Bradyrhizobium diazoefficiens: one gene and its partners. The protein of the gene in region 2 interacts with the protein of the main gene of each other region in a pairwise test. Links are inferred from orthologs where the notes say so. Each region holds a gene or a part of one and is shown on either strand. Other genes may lie near its edges.

Region 1 (11,320 bases), 400 kb from region 2 along the record:
GGATTGCCGCGCCCGTGCGGCTTGCCGCCTCGATCGCGCGCGAGATCACGCCTGCCGAGACGAAGGGACGCGCGGCGTCGTGGATCAGGACGATGTCGGGCTCGTGCTTGGCGAGCGCTTCGAGACCGGCGAGCACCGAAGCCTGACGCGTCGTGCCGCCATTGGTGGGTGCCTCGTGCTTGAGGCCTGCGACCGCTGCCGTGAACATCGCGCTGTCGTCGGGGTTCACCACCGGCTGCACCGCGAACACATCGGGATGGGTGCTGAAGGCTTCCATGGCGCGGAAGATCACCGGCACGCCGCCGATCTCACGATATTGCTTCGGGCCGCCGGCGCCTGCGCGCAGGCCACGTCCGGCCGCGACAAGAACGACTGCGGTGCGCTGTGATTTCGCCATAGGACTCAAATATTCAATTGCTAAGGGAAGCGTCGGGAGTGGGGTGATTAGCCGGCATGCCTCTAGCACGGCAGGCCCGCAAAAAAAGGGGGTTTCCCCGGATTGTGGGATTCAGCATTTTGCTGCACTGCACTTGAAAGATTTGCAGAACTGTCTAAACTGTAGGCATGACGCTTGACTGCACAAGAATTGTGCGCAAGATAGGTCAGGCAGGCGCGATGAGGCCCTGCCAGTCAACGAGACCACTGTGACCGGCCAGGCAGGATCAGGCACTAAGCCTTTGAAAATAGGTGACATTGAAGTCACTACCCCGGTCTTCCTGGCACCGATGTCGGGGGTGACGGACTCGCCCGTGCGCCGGCTGGCCGCCGAGCTGGGGGCAGGTCTGGTCGTCTCCGAAATGACGGCGAGCGATGAACTCGCCAATGGCCACCGCATGTCGCGGTTGCGCTGCGAAGCGACCGGGGTTGGGCCGCATGTGGTCCAGCTCGCCGGCTGCGAGGCGCATTGGATGGCGGAAGGCGCTGGGATCGCCGAGGCCGAGGGCGCCGACATCATCGATATCAACATGGGCTGTCCGGCCCGCCACGTCACCGGTGGCCAGTCGGGCTCGGCCCTGATGCGCGATCTCGATCACGCCGTCAGCCTGATCGAGGCAACGATTGCGGCCGTGAAAGTGCCGGTGACGTTGAAGATGCGACTCGGCTGGGACGACGGCAGCCGTAACGCGCCGGAGCTGGCGCGCCGCGCGGAAGCCGCCGGCATCATGCTCGTCACCGTGCATGGCCGCACCCGCTGCCAGTTCTACAAGGGCGAGGCCGATTGGGATGCGATCCGCGCGGTGCGCGAGGCGATCTCCATTCCGCTCGTCGTCAACGGCGACATCACGTCTTACGAGAAGGCGCTTGCGGCGCTTCAGGCCTCCGGCGCCGATGCCGTGATGATCGGCCGTGGTGCACAGGGCCAGCCCTGGTTGCCCGGCCAGATCGGTCGTCGCCTGAAGGGCGGGGCGGCTGAAGCCACGCCGTCGCTCGAGACGCAGCTCCATTATGTCCGCACGCTCTATGAAGGCGTCTGCGCGCTCTACGGCCTGCGCGTCGGGCTCAAGCATGCGCGCAAGCATCTTGGCTGGGCGCTGGATGTCGCCGCCGATGCGAGCGGCGCGCCGGTCGAAACGCTGAAAGCCTGGCGCCGGAAGATCCTGACCTCCGAAGACCCGCGTCTCGTTCACCAGTCACTGCAAGATGCTTTCGACGACTTTGCATGGAGCGCTGCTGCATGAGCTCAGCCGCTGAACATCGTCGGCCGGTTTCGTCCGACAGCGATGCGATCCTGGATGCCTTGCCCAATCCCGTGCTGCTGATCGGGCCGGACGGCAAGATCGTCGGCGCCAACATCGCGACCGAGGCCTTCTTCGATATCTCGACGCAATTCCTGAAGCGCCAGTCACTGAAAGAGCTGGTGCCGTTCGGCAGCCCCTTGCTGGCACTGATCGACCAGGTGCGCTCGTCGAACGCGGCGGTCAACGAATACAAGGTCGATCTCGGCACGCCGCGTATGGGCGGCGACCGCCAGGTCGATCTGCATGTCGCTCCGCTCACCGAGCGGCCCGGCCATATCGTGGTGATGCTCCAGGAGCGATCCATCGCCGACAAGATGGACCGGCAGCTCACCCATCGCAGCGCCGCGCGCTCGGTGATCGCGCTGGCAGCCATGCTCGCGCATGAGATCAAGAACCCGCTCTCCGGCATTCGTGGCGCGGCGCAGTTGCTCGAGCAGCAGGCGTCCTCCGAAGACCGCATGCTGACCCGCCTGATCTGCGACGAGGCCGATCGCATCGTCACGCTGGTCGACCGCATGGAGGTGTTCGGCGACGAGCGTCCCGTGGTGCGCGGCCCCGTCAACATCCATTCCGTGCTCGACCACGTGAAGCGACTGGCGCAGTCGGGCTTTGCCCGCAACATTCGCTTCGTCGAGGACTACGATCCGTCGCTGCCGCCGGTGCTGGCGAACCAGGACCAGCTGATCCAGGTGTTCCTCAATCTGGTGAAGAACGCCGCTGAAGCGCTGATCGACGTTCCCGACGCCGAGATCCAGCTCACCACCGCATTTCGTCCCGGCGTGCGGCTGTCAGTCCCCGGTCAAAAAACCCGGGTATCCCTGCCGCTGGAATTCTGCGTGAGGGACAATGGACCAGGCGTGCCGGACGATCTTCTGCCCAATCTGTTCGACCCCTTCGTGACCACCAAGCAGACAGGCTCCGGGCTCGGTCTGGCGTTGGTCGCCAAGATCGTCGGCGATCACGGGGGCATCATCGAATGCGAGTCTCAGCCGCGCAAGACCAACTTCCGCGTGCTGATGCCGATGTATTCCACATCGGCCAAACCCGCAGATCACAGCAGTCGCGACGGCTCTGCCGGGAAGTCGTCGTCTGCATCACAGGGGGCAAAATGAGGATTAACAATGCCCGCAGGTAGCATTCTCGTAGCTGATGACGATACCGCCATCCGCACGGTTCTCAACCAGGCGCTTTCCCGGGCCGGGTATGAAGTCAGGCTGACCGGCAATGCCGCGACGCTGTGGCGCTGGGTCAGCCAGGGGGAGGGCGATCTCGTCATCACCGACGTGGTGATGCCCGACGAAAACGCCTTCGACCTGTTGCCGCGGATCAAGAAGATGCGGCCCAATTTGCCGGTCATCGTCATGAGCGCGCAAAACACCTTCATGACGGCGATCCGCGCCTCCGAGCGCGGCGCCTATGAATATCTGCCAAAGCCCTTCGATCTAAAGGAGCTGATCGCCATCGTCGGCCGCGCACTCGCCGAGCCGAAGGAGCGGGTCTCGACGCCGGACGACGACGCCGAGATGGAGGCGATCCCGCTGGTCGGCCGTTCGCCGGCGATGCAGGAAATCTATCGCGTGCTCGCGCGCCTGATGCAGACCGACCTCACCGTGATGATCACGGGCGAGTCCGGCACCGGCAAGGAATTGGTGGCGCGCGCACTGCACGATTACGGCAAGCGCCGCAACGGCCCGTTCGTCGCGGTCAACATGGCGGCGATCCCGCGCGATCTCATCGAGTCGGAATTGTTCGGCCATGAGCGCGGCGCCTTCACCGGCGCCAACACCCGCGCCTCCGGCCGGTTCGAGCAAGCCGAGGGCGGCACGCTGTTCCTCGACGAAATCGGCGACATGCCGATGGAGGCGCAGACCCGCCTGCTGCGCGTGCTCCAGCAGGGCGAATACACCACCGTCGGCGGCCGCACCCCGATCAAGACCGACGTGCGGATCGTTGCGGCCTCCAACAAGGATCTGCGCGTCCTGATCCAGCAGGGTCTGTTCCGCGAAGATCTGTTCTTCCGCCTCAACGTCGTGCCGCTGCGGTTGCCGCCGTTGCGCGAACGCATCGAGGATTTGCCGGATCTCATCCGTCACTTCTTCGCGCTCGCCGAGAAGGATGGCCTGCCGCCGAAGAAGCTCGACTCGCTGGCGCTGGAGCGGCTCAAGCAGCATCGCTGGCCCGGCAACGTGCGCGAGCTGGAAAACCTGGCGCGGCGTCTCGCCGCGCTCTATCCGCAGGACGTGATCACGGCCTCCGTCATCGACGGCGAGCTCGCACCGCCCTCGGTCAGCCCCGGTGCCGCAGCCCAGCAGGGCGTCGACAATCTCGGTGGTGCGGTGGAAGCCTATCTCTCCTCGCACTTCCAGGGCTTCCCGAACGGCGTGCCGCCGCCGGGTCTCTATCACCGCATCTTGAAAGAGATCGAGGTGCCGCTGCTCACGGCCGCACTCGCCGCCACCCGCGGCAACCAGATCCGCGCCGCCGACCTGCTTGGGCTCAACCGCAACACGCTGCGGAAGAAGATCCGGGATCTCGACATCCAAGTGTATCGGAGCGGGGGTTAGTTTCTCGCGACAAACGCTAGACGTTTGCGCGGCGGTGGCTCAGCTCCCCCTACCAAAGGTGAGCTGAGCCTGTCCGGATCGCGCTGGCCCTTGTGGCTGACGCGGTGAGCAGAAGTCCGAATCGGGCTGAAATGTTCCGCTGGAACGTTCGAATGGGTCACCCGGCCGCAGTCACCCGGCCGCAGAATCCGGCGCCACACCTATCTGAGCAGGCGGGCAGCGACCGGCTCGATATTGGCCATTTCCGCGGTCTGATCCTGCCTGCTTGGGCCATTGACCAGGAGGTCAGAGGCCACGATCAGCAGCAGCACCGCCGACACCATCATTCCGAGAAAGAACCTGTCCATGCCGGGTCAAGCCGGAATGGCCGGATTCCGTTCCGGAGTATTTGCCCACGATCCGGCATCCTCTGTGGATGCGCGCGTCCGTCGCAGTGGGGGCGCCGCGGAATTGTCGCAATTCGGCAACAATGTGGTACGAATACATCAGTATCCGCCCGACGCGGACCCGTTTTCAGCACCCCATTGCCGGAATGACCAGCGCAGACACCTCGGCCGCATCCTTTGACACGGCCCCAGCGGAAGAGCCCCGGCGTTGGTCGGTGCGGCGCTGGCTTGCGCCGTTTGCGGTGGCGTTGGCGCTGCTGTCGGCCTTCCTGACCTTCCTGGTCCTGACCGGACTGACGGGTATCGATCCGACGCCGGAGGTTGTCCGCTCGTTCTACCTGATCAATGCCGGCACGATCCTGCTGCTGGTCGGGATCATCGTCCGCGAGCTCTGGCAGTTGATCCTGGCGCGACGGCGGGGCCGGGCGGCGGCACGCCTTCATGTCCAGATCGTCAGCCTGTTCTCGATCGTCGCCGTGCTGCCGGCCGTGCTGGTCGCCGTCGTCGCCAACGTCACCCTCGAGCGCGGCCTCGACCGGCTGTTCTCCGGGCCGACCAAGGAAGTGATCCAGAACTCGCTGACGATCGCACGCGCCTACATGCAGGACCACGCCCAGCTGATCCGCGGCGACATCATCGGCATGGCCAACGACATCGCCCATGCCCGGCCGCTGTACGACCAGGATCGCCGCTCGTTCCGCGAGATGCTAACGTCGAGCGCCGGCTCGCGCAATTTGCCGGGCGCGATGATCATCGACAAGAACACCAACATCCTGGAATCGGCCGACACCGGCATGCGGCTGGCCTATTCGCCGCCGGCGCCGGACTTCCTCAGCAACGTCAACGAGTCCGAGCCCGAGATCGCGGTGCTGCCCGACGCGAGCTACGTCGCCGCGGTGATCCGCCTGCGCGCCTTCAGCGACACCTTCCTCTATGTCGCGCGGCCGCTTGATCCCAACGTCGTCAATCAGCTGAAGCAGACCGAGGTCAGCGTTGCCGAATACGCCCAGATCGAGTCACGCCGGCTCGGCATCCAGGTGGCGTTTGCGCTGATGTTCGCAGTGATCGCGCTGACCATCCTGATGGCCTCGGTGTTGATCGGGCTGAACTTCGCCAACTCGCTGGTGGCGCCGATCCGGCGGCTGATGAACGCGGCCCACACGGTCTCGACCGGCGACCTGAATGTGAAGGTGTCCGTGCATCAGTCGGAAGGCGACCTCGCCCAATTGGGTGAGACCTTCAACAAGATGACGCAGGAATTGCGCAGTCAGCGCGACGAGCTCGTCAACGCCAGCGACCTCATCGACAGCCGCCGCCGCTTCATCGAAGCCGTGCTGTCCTCTGCGAGCGCCGGCATCATCGGCGTCGATACCTCGGGCAGCGTCGGCATCCTCAACCGCTCCGCCGAGAAGCTGATCGGCCATTCCGAGGCCGAGACGCTCGGCCATCCGCTCTCCGACGTGCTGCCCGAGCTCGACGAGATGATGACGGCGGCGCGGGAAGGGACCCAGCGCCTCGTGCAGGGCCAGATCACGATCACGCGCGACGGGCAGGAACGCAACCTCTCGGTCCGCGTCAGCGCCGAGAAGAACCAGCCGCACGACAGCTACATCATCACGCTTGACGACATCACCGAGCTGGTTTCGGCGCAGCGCACCTCGGCCTGGGGCGATGTCGCGCGCCGCATCGCCCACGAGATCAAGAACCCGCTGACGCCGATCCAGCTCTCGGCCGAGCGCATCCGCCGCAAGTTCGGCAAGGACATCACCGAGGCCAAGGACAAGCAGATCTTTGAGCAGTGCACCGACACCATCGTGCGCCAGGTCGACGATATCCGCCGCATGGTGGACGAGTTCTCGCGTTTCGCGCGGATGCCGAAGCCCGTGATGGAAGGCGAGGACGTCGCCGACACCGTGCGGCAGGCGGTGTTCCTGATGAAGGTCGCCCATCCCGAGATCGATATCGAGGCCGAGTTCAAGGAAGATCCGCTGCGCGCCCAGTTCGATCGGCGGCTGATCTCGCAGGCGGTCACCAACATCGTCAAGAACGCCACCGAGGCGATCGAGCAGGTCCCGCCGGAAGAATTGGGCAAGGACAACGGAAAGGGCCGCATCGACGTCGTGGTCTCGCGCGAAGGCGAGGACGTGCTGATCGACGTCATCGACAACGGCATCGGCTTGCCCAAGGTCGCGCGCTCGCGGCTGCTCGAGCCTTACGTGACCACGCGCGCCAAGGGCACTGGCCTGGGCCTGGCCATCGTCGGCCGCGTGCTGGAAGACCATGGCGGCCGCATCGAGCTGAAGGACGCCTCCGACTTCCGCGAAGGCCAGCGCGGCGCCTGGATGCGGATGCGCTTTGCGATCTCCGGTCGGCCTGCGAACGCCGACGGGACCGAGCCGGCGCCGGCGGCCGACACCCTGGATATCAACGAAACGTCTGCGGATTCCGTCAAGACGCAGGAAACAAATGAGCCGGCGGCCGAAACCAAAGAGCCGGATGAAAAGACCAATGATTCAACGAAGATCGAAGCCTCAACAGGCAGCTGACAAGACAGGCGCGACCCATGGCAAGTGAAATTCTGATTGTCGATGATGAGGCCGATATTCGGGATCTCGTTGCCGGCATCCTCGAAGACGAGGGTTTTGTCACCCGGACCGCACGCGACAGCGACTCGGCGCTGGCCGAGATCGCCAACCGCCGACCGCATCTGGTCTTCCTCGACATCTGGCTGCAGGGCTCCAAGCTCGACGGCTTGCAGCTGCTGGAGCAGGTCAAGAAGGACAACGCCGATCTGCCCGTGGTGATGATCTCCGGCCACGGCAACATCGAGACCGCGGTCGCCGCGATCAAGCGCGGCGCCTATGACTTCATCGAGAAGCCGTTCAAGGCCGACCGGCTGATCCTGGTCGCAAATCGCGCGCTGGAGAACTCTCGCCTCAAGCGCGAGGTGAAGGAGCTGAAGCAACTCGCGCCAAGCGCGAGCTCGCTCGTCGGCCGCTCGCCGAGCATGAACCAGCTGCGCCAGACCATCGAGCGCGCGGCGAAAGCCAACAGTCGCATCCTGATCGTCGGCCCCGCCGGCGCCGGCAAGGAGCTGACCGCGCGCACGCTGCATACGGCCTCGGGTCGCGCCGACGGCCCATTCGTGGTGATCAACGCGGCTGCGATCACACCCGAGCGCATGGAGAATGAGCTGTTCGGCATCGAGCAGTCCAATGGCGAGCATGCGCGCAAGCCGGGCGCGCTCGAGGAAGCCCATGGCGGCACGCTGTTCATCGACGAGATCGCGGACATGCCGCGCGAGACCCAGAACAAGATCTTGCGCGTCCTGGTCGAGCAGTCGTTCCAGCGCGTCGGCGGCACCGCCAAGGTGCAGGTCGACGTCCGCATCATCTCCTCCACCGCGCGCAACCTCGAGGAGGAGATCGCGGCCGGTCATTTTCGTGAGGATCTCTATCATCGGCTCTCCGTGGTGCCGATCCGCGTGCCCGCGCTGTCGGAGCGGCGCGAGGACATTCCGGAATTGATCGACTATTTCATGGAGCAGATCTCGGCCGGCAGCGGCCTGCCCAAGCGCCAGATCGGGCAGGACGCGATGGCGGTGCTGCAATCGCATGTCTGGCCGGGCAATGTGCGCCAACTCCGCAATAACGTTGAGCGAGTCATGATTCTGGCCGCCGGCGGACCGGAGGTGATCATCACCGCCGATATGCTGCCGCAGGATGTCGGCTCGATGGTGCCGGCGATGCCGACCAGCAACAATGGCGAACACATCATGGGCCTGCCGCTGCGGGAGGCCCGCGAAGTGTTCGAGCGCGACTATTTGATTGCTCAGATCAGCCGTTTCTCAGGAAATATTTCTCGTACGGCCGAATTTGTTGGCATGGAACGTTCGGCGCTGCACCGAAAGCTGAAGGCGCTCGGCGTCGGCTGATGTCGGCGGCCCGCGCCGACGATCAGGGATAAGCGAGGAAAATCATCGATTTCCGTAGTTTTTCGGGGCAATCGGACGAGCCCTGCCGCCGGAAGCGGCTTGCCTAATAAGCCGACCTGTCCTCTAATCAAACCGCTGTTCCTTCCGAGGGGGATCTCATGAGGGACGGCAACCGGAAGAAGGCCCACATTTTCAAAACAGGGCCGCAATCGGCGCAATAACAAGAAACTCAAAGCGAGAAAAAAACAATGGCGGCAGACCGCGCACAAAACCTGCAGGACACCTTCCTTAATCACGTTCGCAAAACCAAGACGCCACTGACGATCTTTCTGGTCAACGGAGTGAAGCTCCAGGGCATCGTGACCTGGTTCGACAATTTCTGTTTGTTGCTTCGGCGCGACGGTCACTCGCAGCTCGTTTACAAGCATGCGATCTCGACCATCATGCCGGGCGCTCCGATCCAGCTGTTCGAAGGCGGCGAGGATCAGCCGGCTTGAGAGTGACCTGATTGGAACCCCGGAATTTCGACGGGGATGCCGATCGTCCGCGATCGGCAGGGGCTCAACAAACGGGGCGGGTGCTGGTCATCGGCCCCTATTTGCGGGTGCGCGCAGGCAATGCCGACGCGCAATCGGAGAGTCTTGTTCTGCGAAACGCCGAGGCTCGGCTCGATGAAGCCGCCGGCCTCGCGCGCGCGATCGATCTCGTCGTTGCGGATGCCATCATCGCACCGATCAGCCAGATCCGCCCGGCCACTTACATCGGCAAGGGCAAGGTCGAGGAGATCGCTGCTCTGGCCAAAAGCCTCGACGTCGAGCTCGTGGTGATGGATTGCGCGCTGGCGCCGATCCAGCAGCGCAACCTCGAGAAGGAGTTGAACGCCAAGGTGCTCGATCGCACCGGGCTCATTCTGGAAATCTTCGGCCGCCGCGCCAAGACCAAGGAAGGCTCGCTTCAGGTCGAGCTCGCCCATCTCAACTACCAGCGCTCGCGCCTCGTGCGCTCATGGACCCATCTCGAACGCCAGCGCGGCGGGTTCGGATTCATGGGCGGTCCGGGCGAGACGCAGATCGAAGCCGACCGCCGCCTGATCCAGGAACGCATCTCCAAGCTCGAAAGCGAGTTGAAGAAGGTGCAGGCGACGCGGCGGCTGCATCGCGCCGGCCGCCAGCGCGTGCCGTATCGCGTGGTCGCGCTGGTCGGCTACACCAATGCCGGCAAGTCGACGCTGTTCAATCGCCTGACCCGCGCCGACGTGCAGGCCGCCGACATGCTGTTTGCCACCCTCGACCCGACGCTGCGCGCGCTGACCCTGCCGCATGGCGGCAAGGCGATGCTGTCGGACACCGTCGGCTTCATCTCCAACCTGCCGACCCAGCTCGTCGCCGCCTTCCGCGCCACGCTGGAGGAGGTGCTGGAAGCCGACGTCATCCTGCATGTCCGCGACATCTCGCACGAGGACGCGGAAGCGCAGCAGAGCGACGTCGATGCGGTGTTGCGCCAGCTCGGCATCAATCCCGACGATAGCGGCCGCATCATCGAGGTCTGGAACAAGATCGACCGTTACGATGCGGAGCAACGCGAAAATCTCCTGAACATCGCCGCGCGCAGACCGGAAGATCATCCGGCCATGCTGGTCTCGGCCGTGTCGGGCGAGGGGATCGAGGCGCTGCTCGCCATGATCGAGGAACGGCTAGCCGCCAAACGCACCACGCTCGATCTCTCCATCGACGCTGCCGACGGCGCCGGCATCTCCTGGCTGCACCGCAATGCCGAGGTGCTGGTGAAAGAGCTGCACGACGGCCGCTTCGACATGACCGTGCGGGTGGACGAGACCAAGCGGGATATCGTGGTGAACCGGTTCGACGCCGTGCCGCGCGTGGCGTGACCGGCTCGACGGGAACGACGCAGATGGAATTGGCATCAATTCTCACTTGCCCGGAATGCGGCCATCAGTCGGCCGAGACCATGCCCTCGGACGCGTGCCAATACTTCTATGATTGCAAGGGCTGCGGCTCGCGCCTGCGGCCGAAGCCGGGCGACTGCTGCGTGTTCTGCTCCTATGGAACGGTGCGGTGCCCGCCGAAACAGGGCGAGCGATCCTGTTGCAGTTAGCGATTTGCAGTTCTGTTCTCTGCTTTGCTCAAGCTTCCGCCAGCAAGCTGAGAGAGCTCAATTGGACAGGTCGAGGCTCATGAACTGGTTGTGCGGGCTCGCCTGATAGTCGGCGAACGGCTCGCACGGTCCGAAGCCGACGCTGCGGTACAGCGCGACGGCCGGAACGTGCAGCGGCGCCGTGCCGGTTTCCAGGCTGAGACGCGCATATCCGCGCCTGCGGCCTTCTGCGATGATGTGCTGGAGAATGCTGCGCCCGACACCGGTGCCCCGCGCAGAGGGAGCCGCGCGCATCGACTTCACTTCGCCATGCGTGTCATCCAGCTGTTTCAGAGCACCAAATCCAAGCAGCACACCGCCCTGCCAAGCCGTCCAGAACGTCACTTCCGAAGCCGAAAGACCGCTCGCATCGAGTGCCTGCGCGTGCTCGCCCATCACACTCTGCAGCTCTCGCAGATGATGCGCGAGCAAGTCGGCGACATAAGGGGCCGTCGGATCGTCCTGCCTGATGTCCACGTCACGCCCTCGTCGTCGTATCGGTCCGCGTTTGAGCAGGCCCGGGCGCACCCTTCGCCTCGTTCC
Region 2 (3,711 bases):
ATCGCCGGACCCGGATCGATCTTGTTCTTGATGCCGTCGAGGCCGGCCATCAGCATCGCGGCGAAGCCGAGATAGGGATTGGCGAGCGGATCGGGGAAGCGCACCTCGACGCGCTTGGCCTTCGGCGAAGCGGTGTAGGGGATGCGGCAGGAGGCCGAGCGGTTGCGCGCGGAATAGGCGAGCAGCACGGGCGCCTCATAGCCCGGGACCAGACGCTTGTAGGAGTTGGTCGACGGGTTGGTAAAGGCGTTGATCGCCTTGGCGTGCTTGATGATGCCGCCGATGTAGTGGAGGCAGGTCTCCGACAGGTCGGCGTATTTGTTGCCGGCGAACACCGGCTTGCCGTCCTTCCAGATCGACTGATGCACGTGCATGCCAGAACCGTTGTCGCCATAGACCGGCTTTGGCATGAAGGTGGCAGTCTTGCCGTAGATATGCGCGACCTGATGGATGCAGTATTTGTAGATCTGCAGATGGTCGGCCATCAGGGTGAGCGTATCGAACTTCATGCCGAGCTCGTGCTGGGCGGAAGCGACTTCGTGGTGATGCTTCTCGACCTTGACGCCCATCTTGGCCATGGCGCCGAGCATTTCCGAGCGCATGTCCTGCACCGAATCCTGCGGCGGCACGGGGAAGTAGCCGCCCTTGGTGCGGATGCGGTGGCCGAGATTGCCGCCTTCGTATTCGGTGTCGGTGTTGCTCGGCAGCTCCGATGAGTCGAGCCGGAAGCCGGTGTTGTAGGGGCCGGAAGAGTAGCGCACGTCGTCGAACACGAAGAACTCGGCTTCGGGGCCGACGAACACGGTGTCGCCCACGCCCATCGACTTCACCATGGCTTCCGCCTTCTTGGCGATGCCGCGGGGGTCGCGGTTGTAGGGCTCGCCAGTGGTCGGCTCAAGCACGTCGCAGGTGATGACCATGGTGGTCTCGGCGAAGAACGGGTCGATCGTCGCGGTCACCGGATCGGGCATCAGGCACATGTCGGACTCGTTGATCGCCTTCCAGCCGGCGATCGAGGAGCCGTCGAACATCGTCCCTTCGGCGAAAATGTCATCGTCGATCATGCTGACGTCGAACGTCACGTGCTGCCACTTGCCGCGCGGATCGGTGAAGCGCAGGTCGACGTATTTGACGTCGTTGTCCTTGATCGATTTCAGGACGTCTTTGGCGGTCTTCATGCATACCCCTTTTGGCTCTGCGGGTCGGTTTCCAGATGAGCAAAATTATTCTCGCTTTCGGCGAGTTTTGCGCGACCGCATAAACGAAATCAGGCCGCCGAAGCAGCCTTATTTCTTGTCAGAGTGTCGCAAAATGCGGGATAGCACCCGGCTCAGATAGCGTCCAGCCCGGATTCACCGGTTCGGATGCGGATCGCCTCTTCGATATTGGAGACGAAAATCTTGCCGTCGCCGATGCGCCCGGTTTGCGCGGCGCGACGGATCGCGTCGATCGCACGCTCGACCAGGTCGTCGCCGATCACGATCTCGATCTTCACTTTGGGCAGGAAGTCGACAATGTATTCTGCGCCGCGGTAGAGCTCGGCATGACCCTTCTGGCGACCAAAACCCTTGGCCTCGGTCACGGTGATGCCCTGCAGGCCGACTTCCTGAAGCGCTTCCTTCACCTCGTCGAGCTTGAACGGCTTGATGATGGCTTCGATTTTCTTCACTGCGCGCCTCCCGGCCTTTCGATCAAATAGCAACGTCTACGTCAGGATGCGCTTATCTCACGCACGATCTTGTCTTCGTCATGCCGCGACCCCTGACCGGTCCGGCAACGGCCGGCCACACCCTGATAATGCCAGCGAGCACGACGAACCGAAGCGGCTTCCTCGAAAGCAGGGTCTATGCCAAGTTGCAAATGCCCTGATTATTGGAGCGTTATCAGCCTTTTAACGAGCATCTCTGATAGGTGGAGCCGATTGCTCAAAATAGCGAAGACTACGGAATAGGCAAACAGTTCAATCGCTGTGCAGACCAAGGTTTCGTGTTTCGGAACGGCACAGGAAATGCCTCTTGAAAAGGCGTTTGTACCAGGGAAGTGGCATGGAAGTTCTGACCAACGCTGAAATGCAGCGGGCCGACCAGCTCTCGATCGCGGCCGGCACGCCCGGTTTCAAGCTGATGCTGAGCGCGGGCCAGGCGGTCGCGGAGGCCGCCAACGCGCTGGTGGAGGAGGGGCCGATTCTGATCGTGGCCGGGCCCGGCAACAATGGCGGTGATGGTTTTGTCGCAGCCGCCGAGCTCGCCGCCCAGGGCCGCGAGGTCTCGGTGATCCTGATGTGCGAGCGCGACCAGCTTCAGGGCGACGCGGCCTCCGCCGCGCGCGGCTGGAAGCACCCGGTGCTGCCGTTCAATCCGCAGGCGATCGGAAGGCCTGCGCTGATCATCGATGCGCTCTTCGGTGCGGGCCTTAGCCGTTCCGTCGACGGCGAGGCGCGCGCGATGATCGAGGCGATCAATGCGAATGGTGCCACGGTGCTGGCCGTCGACCTGCCGAGCGGCATCAACGGCACCAGTGCGGCGGTGCTCGGCATCGCAGTCAACGCCACCGAAACCGTCACCTTCTTCCGCAAGAAGCCGGCGCATCTCTTGCTGCCCGGCCGCATGCATTGCGGCCATGTGCGCGTCGCCGACATCGGCATCGACGCACAGGTGCTCGACGAGATCGCGCCGCAGACCTTCGAGAACGATCCGGATTTCTGGGGCGATGCCTTTCCGGTGCCGCGCATCGACGGCCATAAATACGCGCGAGGCCATGTGCTGGCGGTCTCCGGCGATGCGGCCGCGACCGGTGCTGCGCGACTTGCCGCCCGCGGCGCGTTGCGCGCCGGCGCGGGCCTGGTGACGCTGGCGACCCCGCGCGATGCGCTCGCGATCAATGCGGCCGCGCTCACGGCCGTGATGGTTCGTCCCGTCGACACCGTCGTCGAGTTCGCCGAGCTCCTCGGCGACAAGCGCTACAATACCTGCATGATCGGTCCCGGCGCCGGCGTGGGCGATCGCACCTGCGATATCGTTCACACCGCGGTCACAGCGCAGCGCCACGTCGTGCTCGACGCGGATGCGCTGACGAGCTTTGCCGCAAATCCCGAGCGGCTGTTTGAAACGATCAAGTCCTCGCCCGATGCGCGGGTCGTGCTGACGCCGCATGAAGGCGAGTTTCCGCGGCTATTCTCCGACCTCAGCAACAAATATCCGGGACGCTCGAAGCTCGAGCGCGTGCGTGCCGCCGCCGAGCGCTCCGGCGCCGTCGTGCTCTTGAAGGGCCCGGACACCACGATCGCCGCGCCCGACGGCCGCGCCACCATCGCCGCCAACGCGCCGCCCTGGCTTGCCACCGCCGGCGCCGGCGACGTGCTCGCCGGCATCATCGCAGGGCTCCTGGCGCAAGGCGTGCCGGCATTCCAAGCCGCCAGCATCGGCGTGTGGATGCACGGCGAGTCGGGCAGCGAGGCAGGGCCCGGGCTGATCGCGGAGGACCTGACGGAGACGCTGCCGGCCGTGCACCGGCGGATCTATAACGCGCTCGGGATCGAGTACTGATGCTCAGGCTGCTCGCGCTCGCCGACATGAGCGCGGCGGCGCAGGTCCACCGAATCGCGTTTGACCATGCAATGCCGTGGCTCGTCGGGCTGCACACGCCGGACGAGGATCGCTGGTTTTATCGCGACCGTATCTTTGCAACCTGCCATGTGTGGGGACATTTCGA
Region 3 (11,656 bases), on a different replicon or contig from region 2:
CGCGTTTCAAGTCGGAGATCGTGCCGCGGATTCATGACTTCATGGTCTCGGCCGCGAATCCGAGCTCGTTGCAGGCTCTCGCAGCCGAGTAGAGCGTTTTCGAGCGGAGTAGGGACCGGTTCGCGTCAAGAAAACGCGTCAGAATTGGAATCTAGAGCCACGTCCGTGGCTCTGGTCGCGCTTTTCGGCTTTCCCGTCGAAAATTCAGACCCTGCTAGAGGCTCCAGCGGGGATCGGAACTCGCCAGATTCGAGGTATTTAGGTAGCTTTATAGGAGTGAGTCCCCCCTCACCCCTTGGGGATGCCGCATGCGTCCAGCGGGGGCGAAAAAAGCGGGTTCCGACCCCAGTCTGTAGGGTCTCCCGGACGCCAGACCCCTGTATGTTGGGCAAATGATTTGTTTTTGCGCCGAGCGCTTTCCCTGGCAGCGGTTATGGCAGAATCCGGGCGAACTCCTGCTCCCCGGACTGACAGACATGGCCACTCGCGCGCTCCTCTACCGTCGGCCCCACGAACCAAAGACCCTCCTGATCACCCATGGATCGCAATTTTTCGCGATTCGCTTGCGCAGGCATCGCCGCGCGCGCCGTTACACGCTCAGAATTCATCCGAGCGACCGCGAAGCGATCCTCACGATCCCGCCGCGCGGCACGCTCGCCGAAGCCAAGGACTTCGCGCAGCGTCACGGCGCATGGATCGCCGCACGTCTCGGCCGTTTGCCGAAGGCCGCGCCATTCCAGCCTGGCACAGTGATACCGCTACGCGGTGTCCCCCATCGCATCGTTCATCGGGCAGGCAGCCGCGGCACGGTGTGGACGGAGACGCGCGATAGCGGCGAACGCATTCTCTGCGTCGCCGGTGGAATCGAACATACCGACCGCCGTGTGCATGACTTTCTCAAGCGCGAGGCGCGCAGCGATCTGCAACGCTCCGCGGAAGCCCATGCCGACGAGCTCGGCGTCAAAGTGAAGCGGCTCTCGATCCGGGATCAGTCCAGCCGCTGGGGCTCCTGCACCTCGGCGGGCTCGCTGTCGTTCTCCTGGCGCCTGATCCTCGCACCGCCCTTCGTGCTCGACTATCTCGCCGCCCACGAGGTCGCCCATCTCGTCGAGATGAACCACTCGGCGCGGTTCTGGCGCGTGTGCGGAAAAGCCTGTCCGTCGATGGAGCGCGCCAAGAAGTGGCTCGACACCTACGGCAATGATCTGCACCGGTACGGGGTCGAGGATTAGGGCGGCCTTGTCCAACATACTCAAAGTCGTCCCGGCGAAGGCCCTAGGGCGAAGGCCGGGACGACGCTGAACGAGAGTTACTGATCCTCTCGCGCCTTTCTCGCTGATTCCTCCGAGGGATCAACGATCTCGCAAATTCCATCGCGCATCACGCCGCAACACCCAGCCTACTGTGCATGGGGTTGTTTTCGCGCTTTTGTTTTGGTTCTACCGATTTCCGCCAAACAGCCGGTCCATCAGCCAGCCATCCAGCCCGGCGGCAGCCTGCGGCCGCACATTGGCGCGCATCGGCGGTGGGGCACGATAGCCGCCATTGCCGACCGGCGCAGATGCGGGTCCGGGCGCCGCCTGTGTCGGCGCCGACACCTGCGATGAGATCTGCACGAGGTTCGCCGGCCCCCAATTGCTTTGCAGGTTCGGCAGGGCTGCCACCGGGACGCCCTCGTGGGCGGTGCGCATGAAGCGGGACCAGACTTCCACCGGCAGGCCGCCGCCGGTCGCCTTTTTGGTCGGCGAGTTGTCGTCATTGCCGAGCCAGACGCCGGTGACGAGGTTGGCGGTATAGCCGATGAACCAGGCGTCGCGGTAATCCTGGCTGGTGCCGGTCTTGCCGGCCGCCTGCCAGCCGGGGATCTCGGCCTTCTTGGCGGTGCCGGAGATCAGCGTCTCCCGCATCATCGTGTTCATCATGCCGACATAGCGCGGCTCGATCACCTGGTTGTGCTCGTCGGCCGGCCGCATGTAGAGCAGCTTGCCGTCGAGCGTCTTGATCCGCGTCACCACGTGGGGCGTTGCTGCGAAGCCGCCATTGGCGAACGGTGCATAGGCGCCGACCATTTCGACCACCGAGACTTCCGAGGTGCCCAGCGCGATCGAGGCGTTCGGCTCGAGCTTCGAGGAGATGCCGAGCCGGTGCGCGGTGCGCACCACGTTCTTCGGCCCGACCTCGAGGCCAAGGCGGATCGCGACGGTGTTGAGCGACATCGCCAGCGCCTGCGTCAGCGTCACCGCGCCGAAATATTCATGGGTGTAGTTCTCGGGCTTCCAGCCCTTGACCTCGATCGGCGCGTCCTGGCGGACGGTGTCGGGCGTCAGGCCCTGCTCCATCGCGGTCAGATAGACGAACGGCTTGAACGAGGAGCCCGGCTGGCGCTTGGCGGTGACCGCGCGGTTGTACTGGCTTTCGGAGTAGTTCCGGCCGCCGACCATGGCGCGCACGGCGCCGTCGGGCGTCATCGCCACCAGCGCGCCCTGGCTGACATTGAACTTCACGCTCTTGGCCGCGAGCTCGTCGATGACCGCGGCCTCGGCGGCGCTCTGCAGCTTTGGATCGATCGTGGTCTCGACCTTGATGCTCTCGTCGATCTGGCCGACGAGATCGTCCAGCACCTCGCCAATCCAGTCGGCGACGTAGTTCACGGTGCCGGCGCCGACCGGCTTCACATTGTAGGAAGGATGGCCGATCGAGGCTTGCGCCTGCGCTTCCGTGATGAATTTGGCGTCCGCCATCGCCGCGAGCACGATTTTCGCGCGCTCCTCGGCGCCTTCGGGATTACGGTTCGGCGCCAGGCGCGAGGGCGATTTGACGAGACCGGCCAGCATCGCGGCTTCTGCGATCGTGACGTTCTTCGCCGGTTTGCCGAAATAGCGCTGGGCTGCGGCCTCGACGCCGTAGGCGCCGGAGCCGAAATAAACGCGGTTGAGATAGAGCTCCAGGATCTCGTTCTTGGTATGCTTGCGCTCCAGCCAGATCGCGAGCTCCGCCTCCTGCAGCTTGCGCGCCATGGTGCGTTCCTGGGTCAGGAACAGGTTTTTGGCGAGCTGCTGCGTCAGCGTCGAGCCGCCCTGCGACACGCCGCGATGGAGCACGTTGGTGACCAAAGCGCGCAGGATGCCGATCGGGTCGATGCCGAAATGCGAATAGAAGCGGCGGTCCTCGATGGCGATGAAGGCCTTCGGCAGATAGGGCGGCAGATCCTTCAGGGACACGTTGGCGCCGGCCATCTCACCGCGCTGCGCCAGCAGGCTGCCGTCCATGCCGACGATCTGGATCGTCGGCGGGCGTTTTGGGATTTCGAGCGACTGGATCGGCGGCAGATGGGCGCCGACCCAGATCACGACGCCGATCACGGCGATCACGCCCCACAGGCTCAGCACGGCGCCCCAATAGACGAGGCGGCCGAGGCCGGCGCTGATGGATGATTTCGACCGCCGCTTGGCGCCGCTGCGGCTCGGCTGCGCCTTCCGCTCGCGCGGCGGTTCGTCGTCGGACGTTTCGGTCTTGCGCTTGGCGGACTTTTTCGGCTTGTCGTCGCCGCCGGGAACGCGGTCCGCCGCGGTCAGGCGCAGATCGGCGAGCGCTGCAGGCAAGCCGAACAGCGGCTCTTTCCGCCCGCCCTTTTTCTTTCCCGACCCCATACGCAAACGCCCGGTCACCCCGCCCCGCCGCACGCTAGCGGTGGCTGTTTAAGGCCCGGTTACGCAAAACTTAACGCGCGATTAGGAGGTGCGGCATTCCCTCGCCGCAGTTCCGCTGGTCTGGCGGCGGGGCTAAGATCGCCGGCACAAAACGAGAGGGAACCCGCATGGGCCATATAGATCCGACCAAGGAGATCTTTGCGCAATTCCGGGACAACGACCGGCCGGGCCCGATCCACATGCTGAACTTGGTGCGCTTGCGCAAGGAGGCGGCCTATCCCGACGGCCGCAAGGCCAGCGGCGCGGAAGCCTACGCGGCCTATGGTCGCGAGAGCGGCCCGGTGTTCGAGCGCCTCGGCGGCCGCATCGTCTGGCAGGGCAAATTCGAGCTGATGCTGATCGGCCCCGAGGCAGAGTGCTGGGATCACTGCTTCATCGCCGAATATCCAAGCGTTGCCGCCTTCGTCGAGATGATCCGCGATCCCGTCTATCGCGAAGCGGTGAAGCACCGCAAGGCGGGGGTGGAGGATTCGCGCCTGATCCGGTACGCAGTGCTGCCGGTGGGGAAGAACTTTGGGGAGATACCGGAGTAGCTGCCTTCCAAAAAAATCGGCGGCCCGAAGGCCGCCGATCGCAATTCAGAATTCAACCACTAGCCCGCCGGGCCACTATCCTCGAGGATCGGACCGAACAGCTCCCAGCGCTCGCCGTTGAACTTCATCATCTGAAGCTGCTTGTTGACGCGGTAGTCGGTCGGGGAGGTGTTGGCGACGATGCCGGGCAGCGACAGGTCGAGCTGCACGTTCTTCAGGCTGGTGGCCACCTTCATGACGTTCTCGCGCGTGAGGTTGTCGCCGCACCGCTGGAGTACGTAGATCATCAATTGCGAGGTCGAGTAGCCGTAGCTGTTGAAGCTCGAATCCTTGTCGCCATCCGGATAATATTTCGCCATGAACGCGAAATACTTCTTCATGCCGGCGTCGTCCTTCCAGGTCGGATCGAGCGGATCCTTGCCGTAGTTGACGCTGATCACGCCCTTGGAGGCTTCCAGACCCGCCGGCTTCATCACCGCGCCGACCGACGTCGCGTTGATGTCGAGGATCTGCACCGGATGCCAGCCGAGCTCGGCGATCTTCTTGATCGCCTGCGCCGCCTGCTTCGGCGTGGTCGCGCTGAAGAACAGGTCCGCGCCCGCGTCCTTGATCTTGAGGATCTGCGAATCGATCGTCGGATCGGACACCTCGTAGGAGGCTTCCGCCACGATCATGGCGGTAGCTTTGTCGCCGAGACCGGCCTTGATGCCATTCAGATAGTCCTTACCCAGATCGTCGTTCTGGTAGAGGATGCCAATCTTGGCGGTCGGATGGTTCTTGATGATGTACTGACCGTAGATTCGTCCTTCGACGAAATAGTTCGGGTTGAAGCCCATCGTCCACGGGAAGTTCTTCGGATCGGTGAACTTCGACGCGCCGGTCGCGGCGAACAGCTGCGGCACTTTCTTCGCATTGAGATATTTCTGAACGGCTGCGTTTGACGGCGTGCCGAGAAGCTGAAAGGTCAGCAGCACCTCGTCGCTCTCGACGAGCTTGCGCACCTGCTCGACCGCCTTGGGCGGCGAATAGGCATCGTCATACTGGATCAGGTTGATCTTGCGGCCGTTCACGCCGCCCTGATCGTTGATCATCTTCATATAGGCGGCCTGGGTCTTGCCGATCGTGGCATAGGCGGAGGCCGGTCCGCTGAAGGGGTTGGTTTGGCCGATCTTGATCTCGGTATCGCTCGCGCCGGGGTCGTATTTCTTTTGCGCGTAGGCCGACGATGCCGATAGCGCGATCGCCAGTACCGTTCCCGTGACCAGATGGAAAATGCCGTTCCTCATTCGCTCTCTTCTCCCGTGATTGTTGCCGGCGGTCTGTTTTGCCGCCGCTGGGCGGAATAGTGGCGGAACCGTTGCTGCGACGCAAGGTCGATGCTTGCCCAAAAGGCAAGCGACGTTAATGCGGCCATGGTGGTCGTGCCTGACCGCGCCGTTAGTTGGAAGTGACTGACGAGGTCCTTGGCGACGTCGCGGCGAAAGAGGGGGTGGGTCAGGGGTTTCTGACCCACCTTGCGATCGAAGATGCGGCGCCGTCAGCCCGATGTCCCGTTGTCCTCGATGATCGGGCCGAACAGCTCCCAGCGTTCGCCGTTGAATTTCATCATCTGCATCTGCTTGTTGACGCGATAATCGTTCGGCCCGGTGTTGACCTTGATGCCGGGCAGCGCGAAGCTCGGGGTGAAGTCCTTGATGTTGGCGACCTGCTTCATGACGTTCTCACGCGTCAGGTCGCCGCCGCATTGCTTGAGCACCTGGTCAGCAGCTCGGCCACCGAGTAGCCATAGGTATTGACGGTGTTGAGCTTGTCGCCTTCCGGGAAATACTTGTCCATGAAGGCGAAAAAGGCCTTGACGCCGGGGTCGTCCTTCCACTGGGGATCGCCCGGCTCCTTGCCGTATTGCGTCGAGATGATGCCCTTGGAGATATCGAGGCCGGCAGGTTTCAGCGTCGCCGAAATGGGGCTCGCATTGATGTCAAGAATGTGCACCGGCGTCCAGCCGAGCTCGGCGACTTTCTTGATTGCCTGCGCCGCGAACTTTGGTGTCGAGGCATCGTAGAAAAGATCGGCGCCCAACGACTTCAGCTTGACGACCTGGGAGTCCACCGTCGGATCGGTAACCTCGTACGACACTTCGCCGACGATCATGCTGGCGGCCTTGTCGCCCAGTCCGCTCTTGAGCCCGGCGAGATAGTCGCGGCCCATGTCGTCATTCTGGTAGAGCACGCCGATCTTGGCATTCGGATGCTCCTTGAGAATGTATTTGGCGTAGATGCGTCGCTCGGAGATGTAGTTCGGGTTATAGGCGATGGTCCAGGGATAGTTCTGCGGATCGTTGAAGCGCGCGGCGCCGGTGGAGGCCAGTAGCTGCGGGATCTTCTTGCCGTTGAGATATTTTTGCACCGCGGCGTTCGCGGCCGTGCCGATGATCTGGAAAGTGAACAGCACCTCGTCGCCTTCGACGAGCTTGCGCACCTGCTCGACCGTCTTCGGCGGCGAATAGGCATCGTCATACTGGATCAAATTGATCTTGCGGCCGTTGATGCCACCCTGATCGTTGATCATCTTGAAGTAGGCGGCCTGGGTCTTGCCGATATTGGCGTAGACGGAATAAGCGCCGGAGAACGGCACGGTCTGGCCGATCTTGATCTCGGTGTCGCTCGCGCCGGTGTCGTATTTCTTCTAGGCGAGAACTTGGTTGGCGGAGAACGTCAAGGCGAGCGCCGCCGTGGCGGCTAGGAAGACTCTGCGATTGCTCATGGTGGGTTGTTCCTCCTGACGGAATTTTCCGGTCGATGGTCTTTTCCCGTGGTTGCAACGGTCGCCATCGCTGCCGAAGAGTCTGGAAGAAGGGCAGGCCGCGTACAAGGATCGCGGCGTTGCGCCGAGGCGTCTCAGGCCAAGGTCTTAGGTTAAGGGCCCCAAGCCAGGAACAATGCAACCAGTGCAATCGCCGCGGGCAGCGCCTGCACCATCAGGATGCGTGTGCTGACGGTCGCCGCGCCGTAAGCGCCTGCAATGATCACGCAGAGCAGGAAGAACACCTTGATCTGGAACGCGAAGGCCGGATTGCCGTGGACGAGCCCCCAGATCAAGCCCGCGGTGAGGAAGCCGTTATAGAGTCCCTGATTGGCGGCCAGCACCTTCGTGATTTCGGCCTTCTCCGGCGTATTGCGGAAGGTCTTCAAGCCAAGCGGTTTGTCCCAGAGAAACATCTCCAGGATCAAGAAGTAGGCGTGCAGTGCGGCGACAAGCGCCACCAGGATGTTGGCGATCCAGATCAAGTTGAGCTCCCCAGCTTTCGGGTGGACGTTAGCACGGCCGGCATGGCAAACGCGATGATGTGTTTCGATGCCATGGTGCCGCAATGCCCGCTCGATCAACCAAGACGCCTGAACGCTTCAGTCTCGATCGTCTGGCGACGCCGATCGGGATCGCGCTGCTCGTCACCGATGCCGAGGGCGCGTTGCGCGCACTCGACTGGGACGACTATGAGCACCGCATGCACGAGCTGCTGCGGCTGCATTATGGTGCGGTGGATCTGGTTGATCAGTCCGCGCCGACGGAGATGAAGACCACGCTATCGGCTTATTTCGAGGGTGATCTCGGTCAGCTCTCACGGGTCGCATGGCGCACCGCCGGCACGCCGTTCCAGCAGAAGGTCTGGTCCGCGCTGGCCCAAATTCCCGTCGGCGCCACGATGAGCTACGGCGCGCTCGCCGCAAAGATCGGCATGCCGAAAGCCATCCGCGCCGTCGGCCATGCCAACGGCTCCAACCCGATTAGTGTGGTGTTGCCGTGCCATAGGCTGATCGGTGCCGATGGCTCGCTGGTGAAATATGGCGGCGGCCTCGAGCGCAAGCGCTGGCTGCTCAGGCATGAGGGCGTGGAGATTTAACGTCCTGCCTCACGCCGCCGGCTGGATCGCCTTGTCGCCGGCCATCACATGGGTCAATGCGCTCTTGATCGCCGACTGGCGGGTCGGGGCGTTGATCTGCGCGCCGAGCAGGTCGGTGACGTAGAACACGTCGCGGGCACGCTCGCCAAACGTTGCGACATGGGCCGAGGCGATGTTGAGATTGAGCTTGGAGATCGCGGTGGTCAGCTCGTAGAGCAGGCCGGGGCGGTCGAGGCCGGACACTTCGATCACGGTGTAGCGGTCGGACCATTGGTTGTTGATGGTCACCTCTGGCTCGATCACGAAGGGCCGCGCCTTGCTGCGCACGGTGCGACGCGCCACCACTTCGGGCAGGCGCAGCTTGCCTTCGAGCACGTCCTCGATCATCTCTCCGATGCGGGTGGCGCGCCTTCCCTCGTCCTCGTCGCGGTCGTATTCCCGTGAGATCGAGATCGTGTCGAGCGCGCGGCCGTCGGTCGTGGTGTAGATCTGGGCGTCGACGATGTTGGCGCCGGCAGAGGCACAGGCGCCCGCGATGATCGACAGCAGCCAGGGATGGTCGGCGGCGAAGATCGTGAGCTCGGTGACACCGCGCACCTCGTCGAAGCCGACATTGATCGCGAGCTTGTGGCCGGCCTGCTCGCTGGAGCGGACGAAGCGGGCGTGGCGGATCTTTCGCGGCAGCTCGACCTTGAGCCAGTAGGCCGGATAGTGCCGGCCGAGATAGGCATCGAGCTCGTCGGCCGGCCATTCGGCGAAGGCCATGCGGAATTCGGCGTGCGCGGCCACGAGGCGTTTGCCGCGGTCGACTTCCGAGAAACCCCCGGTCAACACCGGTTCGGTCTCGTAATAAAGTGAGCGCAAGAGCTGCGCCTTCCAGCCGTTCCACACGCCGGGACCGACGCCGCGGATGTCGGCGGTGGTCAGGATCGTCAGCAGCTTCATCTGCTCGACCGACTGCACCACGGCAGCAAAATTCTCGATGGTCTTGCGGTCGGAGAGGTCGCGCGACTGGGCGACCGTCGACATCGTCAGATGTTCCTCGATCAGCCATGCCACGAGCTCGGTGTCGGCCGCGCTGAAGCCGAGCCGCGGGCAGAGCCGCCGCGCCACCTTGGCCCCTGCGATCGAATGATCCTCGGGCCTTCCCTTGGCGATGTCGTGCAGCAGCGTCACGATGTAGATCACCGAACGGTGCTCGGGCCGGATCTTGCGCATCAAATCGCTGGCGAGCGTGAACTCCTCGATGCCGCCGCGCTCGATGTCTTGCAGGAAGCCGACGCAGCGGATCAGATGCTCGTCGACGGTGTAGTGATGATACATGTTGAACTGCATCATCGAGACGATCTTGCCGAAAGCGCGGATGAAGTGGCCTAGCACACCGGTCTCGTTCATCCGCCGCAACACGATCTCCGCGTTGTCGGAGGTCAGGATCTCCATGAACAGCCGGTTGGCTTCGGGGTTTTCACGCATGCTCGCGTTGATCAGGCCGAGCGAGCGCGTCACATCGCGCATCGCGTCCGGGTGGAAGGCGAGGTTGTTCTTCTGCGCCAGGCGGAAGATGCGGATCAGATTGACCGGATCATGCTTGAAGATGTCAGGCGCGGCGACGTTGATGCGATTGTTGTCGACGATGAAGTCGTCGCTGTCGGGCACACGCCGTTTGACCTGGGCTGGGCGCAGCCGCGCCATCATCCGGCTCAGCACCGGGGCGGGCTTGGCCTGCTGGTCCTCGAGCTTGGCGCAGAGGATGGCGGTGAGGTTGCCGACTTCCTTGGCGACGAGGAAGTAGTGCTTCATGAAGCGCTCGACGTCCTGCATGCCCGGATGCGAGGTGTAGCCGAGCCGGATCGCAATCTCGCGCTGGAGGTCGAAGGACAGGCGCTCCTCAGGCCGTCCGCAGTAGAAATGCAGATTGCAACGCACCGACCAGAGAAAGTCCGCGCAGCGGCGGAAGGTGCGGTACTCCTGTGCGTCGAATACGCCGCGCTCGACCAGCTCGTCGGTATCGCGGACGCGATAGACGTATTTGGCGATCCAGAACAGCGTGTGCAGATCGCGCAGCGCGCCCTTGCCATCCTTGACGTTGGGCTCGACCAGATAGCGCGACTGACCGCCACGCCGATGCCGCTCTTCGCGCTCGGCGAGTTTTGCCGTGACGAATTCGGATGCGGTGCCCTGCACGACGTCCTTGTCGAAGCGCTCGACCAGCTCGTTATAGAGCGGCTGATCGCCGGTGAGGAAGCGCGTCTCCAGGATCGCGGTACGGATGGTCATGTCGCCGCGCGCCTGGCGGATCGATTCATCGACCGAGCGCGTGGCATGGCCGACCTTCAGCCCCATGTCCCAGAGGCAGTAGAGGATCGCTTCCGCGACCTGCTCACCCCAGGCGGTCTGCTTGTAAGGCAGGATGAAAAGCAGATCGATATCGGATTCCGGCGCCATCAGGCCGCGGCCATAGCCACCGGTCGCGACCACAGCCATGCGCTCGGCTCCGCTCGGGATCGGCGAGCGGTAGAGATGACGGGTCGCCGCTGAATAAAGGATGCGGATGATCTCGTCCTGCACGTGACACAGCCGCTCGGCGCAGCGGCGGCCGTGGCGGTCCTTCAGCAGGATCGCCTGCGCCGCGGCGCGCGCCGCAATCAGCTCGGCCTTGAGCAGTTGTGCGACCGCGGTGCGGAACGTGTCCTCGCGGCCCTGATGCTTTTCGGCAAGCGCATCGATCGCGGCGGTGATCCGCGCGGTGTCGAAGCGATCGTCCACCTCTGGTCTGTGCTCGGTCGTGACGCTGTCCATGGATTACCGGATATAAGAGGCGATGAGCACTGTCACGAGACATTAATATAGAACTAGAGATACGCGCCGGACGACGGATTTGGAAGGGCACGCGCCCAATTCGGGTTGTGCCCATAACATATTGGATATTATGAATTTTTAAGCGACGATGGCGACGTTCATAGCAGCCCTCCGTCAATCATGGGCTGACACCAAACGGATCGGCTTCTATACCGCTGCTGACGTCACGATATTGGGGAGAGAACAAGATGGACGCCGCAGAACTGCGCCAGATGCAGGTCCCGATCAAGGAACGCTACAAGACCGATCCCAAGACCGCGATGATCACGCTGAAGGCCAAGGGCTCGACCGACAGCGACGGCATCGCCTGCAAGGTCGACACCGGCCGCGCCATCGCGATGGCGGGGCTGCATCCGGCCACCGGCGGCTCCGGCCTCGAGCTCTGCTCCGGCGACATGCTGCTCGAGGCGCTGGTCGCCTGCGCCGGCGTCACGCTGAAATCAGTCGCGACCGCGATCGAGGTGCCGCTCAAGACCGGCAACGTCTACGCCGAAGGCGATCTCGATTTCCGCGGCACGCTCGGTGTCGACAAGGAGACGCCGGTCGGCTTCGCCGAGATCCGCCTCCGCTTCGAGGTCGACACGGATGCTCCGCAAGACAAGCTCGATCTGCTGCTCAAGCTCACCGAACGCTATTGTGTGGTCTATCAGACC

What was found.
Region 1: the proteins of JJE66_RS17550 (region 2) and JJE66_RS19510 interact in binary tests that used the Escherichia coli proteins (3 or more experiments, as listed by UniProt). The link is inferred for Bradyrhizobium diazoefficiens from one-to-one orthologs.
Region 3: the proteins of JJE66_RS17550 (region 2) and JJE66_RS09245 interact in binary tests that used the Escherichia coli proteins (3 or more experiments, as listed by UniProt). The link is inferred for Bradyrhizobium diazoefficiens from one-to-one orthologs.

The regions. Positions count from the first base shown.
Region 1 is NZ_JAENXS010000002.1:569,612-580,931, reverse strand. The notes cover bases 764-3,763. They hold JJE66_RS19510 (nitrogen regulation protein NR(II)), read left to right. Parts: upstream 764-1,675; coding sequence 1,676-2,851; downstream 2,852-3,763. Other genes in these bases: ntrC (nitrogen regulation protein NR(I)), read left to right, coding at 2,861-3,763; dusB (tRNA dihydrouridine synthase DusB), read left to right, coding at 764-1,679. Also shown: JJE66_RS19520 (bifunctional 2-C-methyl-D-erythritol 4-phosphate cytidylyltransferase/2-C-methyl-D-erythritol 2,4-cyclodiphosphate synthase), read right to left, coding at 1-397; more of dusB, read left to right, coding at 678-763; more of ntrC, read left to right, coding at 3,764-4,303; JJE66_RS19500 (hypothetical protein), read right to left, coding at 4,504-4,650; JJE66_RS19495 (PAS domain-containing sensor histidine kinase), read left to right, coding at 4,836-7,235; JJE66_RS19490 (sigma-54 dependent transcriptional regulator), read left to right, coding at 7,253-8,623; RNA chaperone Hfq, read left to right, coding at 8,872-9,120; GTPase HflX, read left to right, coding at 9,132-10,511; JJE66_RS38130 (GDCCVxC domain-containing (seleno)protein), read left to right, coding at 10,535-10,738; JJE66_RS19475 (GNAT family N-acetyltransferase), read right to left, coding at 10,796-11,254; mazG (nucleoside triphosphate pyrophosphohydrolase), read right to left, coding at 11,256-11,320.
Region 2 is NZ_JAENXS010000002.1:179,448-183,158, forward strand. The notes cover bases 1-2,683. They hold JJE66_RS17550 (P-II family nitrogen regulator), read right to left. Parts: upstream 1,670-2,683; coding sequence 1,331-1,669; downstream 1-1,330. Other genes in these bases: glnA (type I glutamate--ammonia ligase), read right to left, coding at 1-1,178; JJE66_RS17555 (NAD(P)H-hydrate dehydratase), read left to right, coding at 2,046-2,683. Outside these bases: more of JJE66_RS17555, read left to right, coding at 2,684-3,545; JJE66_RS17560 (GNAT family N-acetyltransferase), read left to right, coding at 3,545-3,711. UniProt on the Escherichia coli protein: P-II indirectly controls the transcription of the glutamine synthetase gene (glnA). P-II prevents NR-II-catalyzed conversion of NR-I to NR-I-phosphate, the transcriptional activator of GlnA. When P-II is uridylylated to P-II-UMP, these events are reversed.
Region 3 is NZ_JAENXS010000001.1:1,967,474-1,979,129, reverse strand. Bases 7,954-11,289 are described here. They hold JJE66_RS09245 ([protein-PII] uridylyltransferase), read right to left. Parts: upstream 10,944-11,289; coding sequence 8,154-10,943; downstream 7,954-8,153. Other genes in these bases: JJE66_RS09240 (OsmC family protein), read left to right, coding at 11,192-11,289; JJE66_RS09250 (methylated-DNA--[protein]-cysteine S-methyltransferase), read left to right, coding at 7,954-8,144. Also shown: JJE66_RS09285 (polyhydroxyalkanoate depolymerase), read left to right, coding at 1-92; JJE66_RS09280 (M48 family metallopeptidase), read left to right, coding at 393-1,232; JJE66_RS09275 (transglycosylase domain-containing protein), read right to left, coding at 1,440-3,650; JJE66_RS09270 (DUF1330 domain-containing protein), read left to right, coding at 3,818-4,243; JJE66_RS09265 (ABC transporter substrate-binding protein), read right to left, coding at 4,303-5,529; JJE66_RS09255 (DUF1304 domain-containing protein), read right to left, coding at 7,159-7,461; more of JJE66_RS09250, read left to right, coding at 7,614-7,953; more of JJE66_RS09240, read left to right, coding at 11,290-11,656.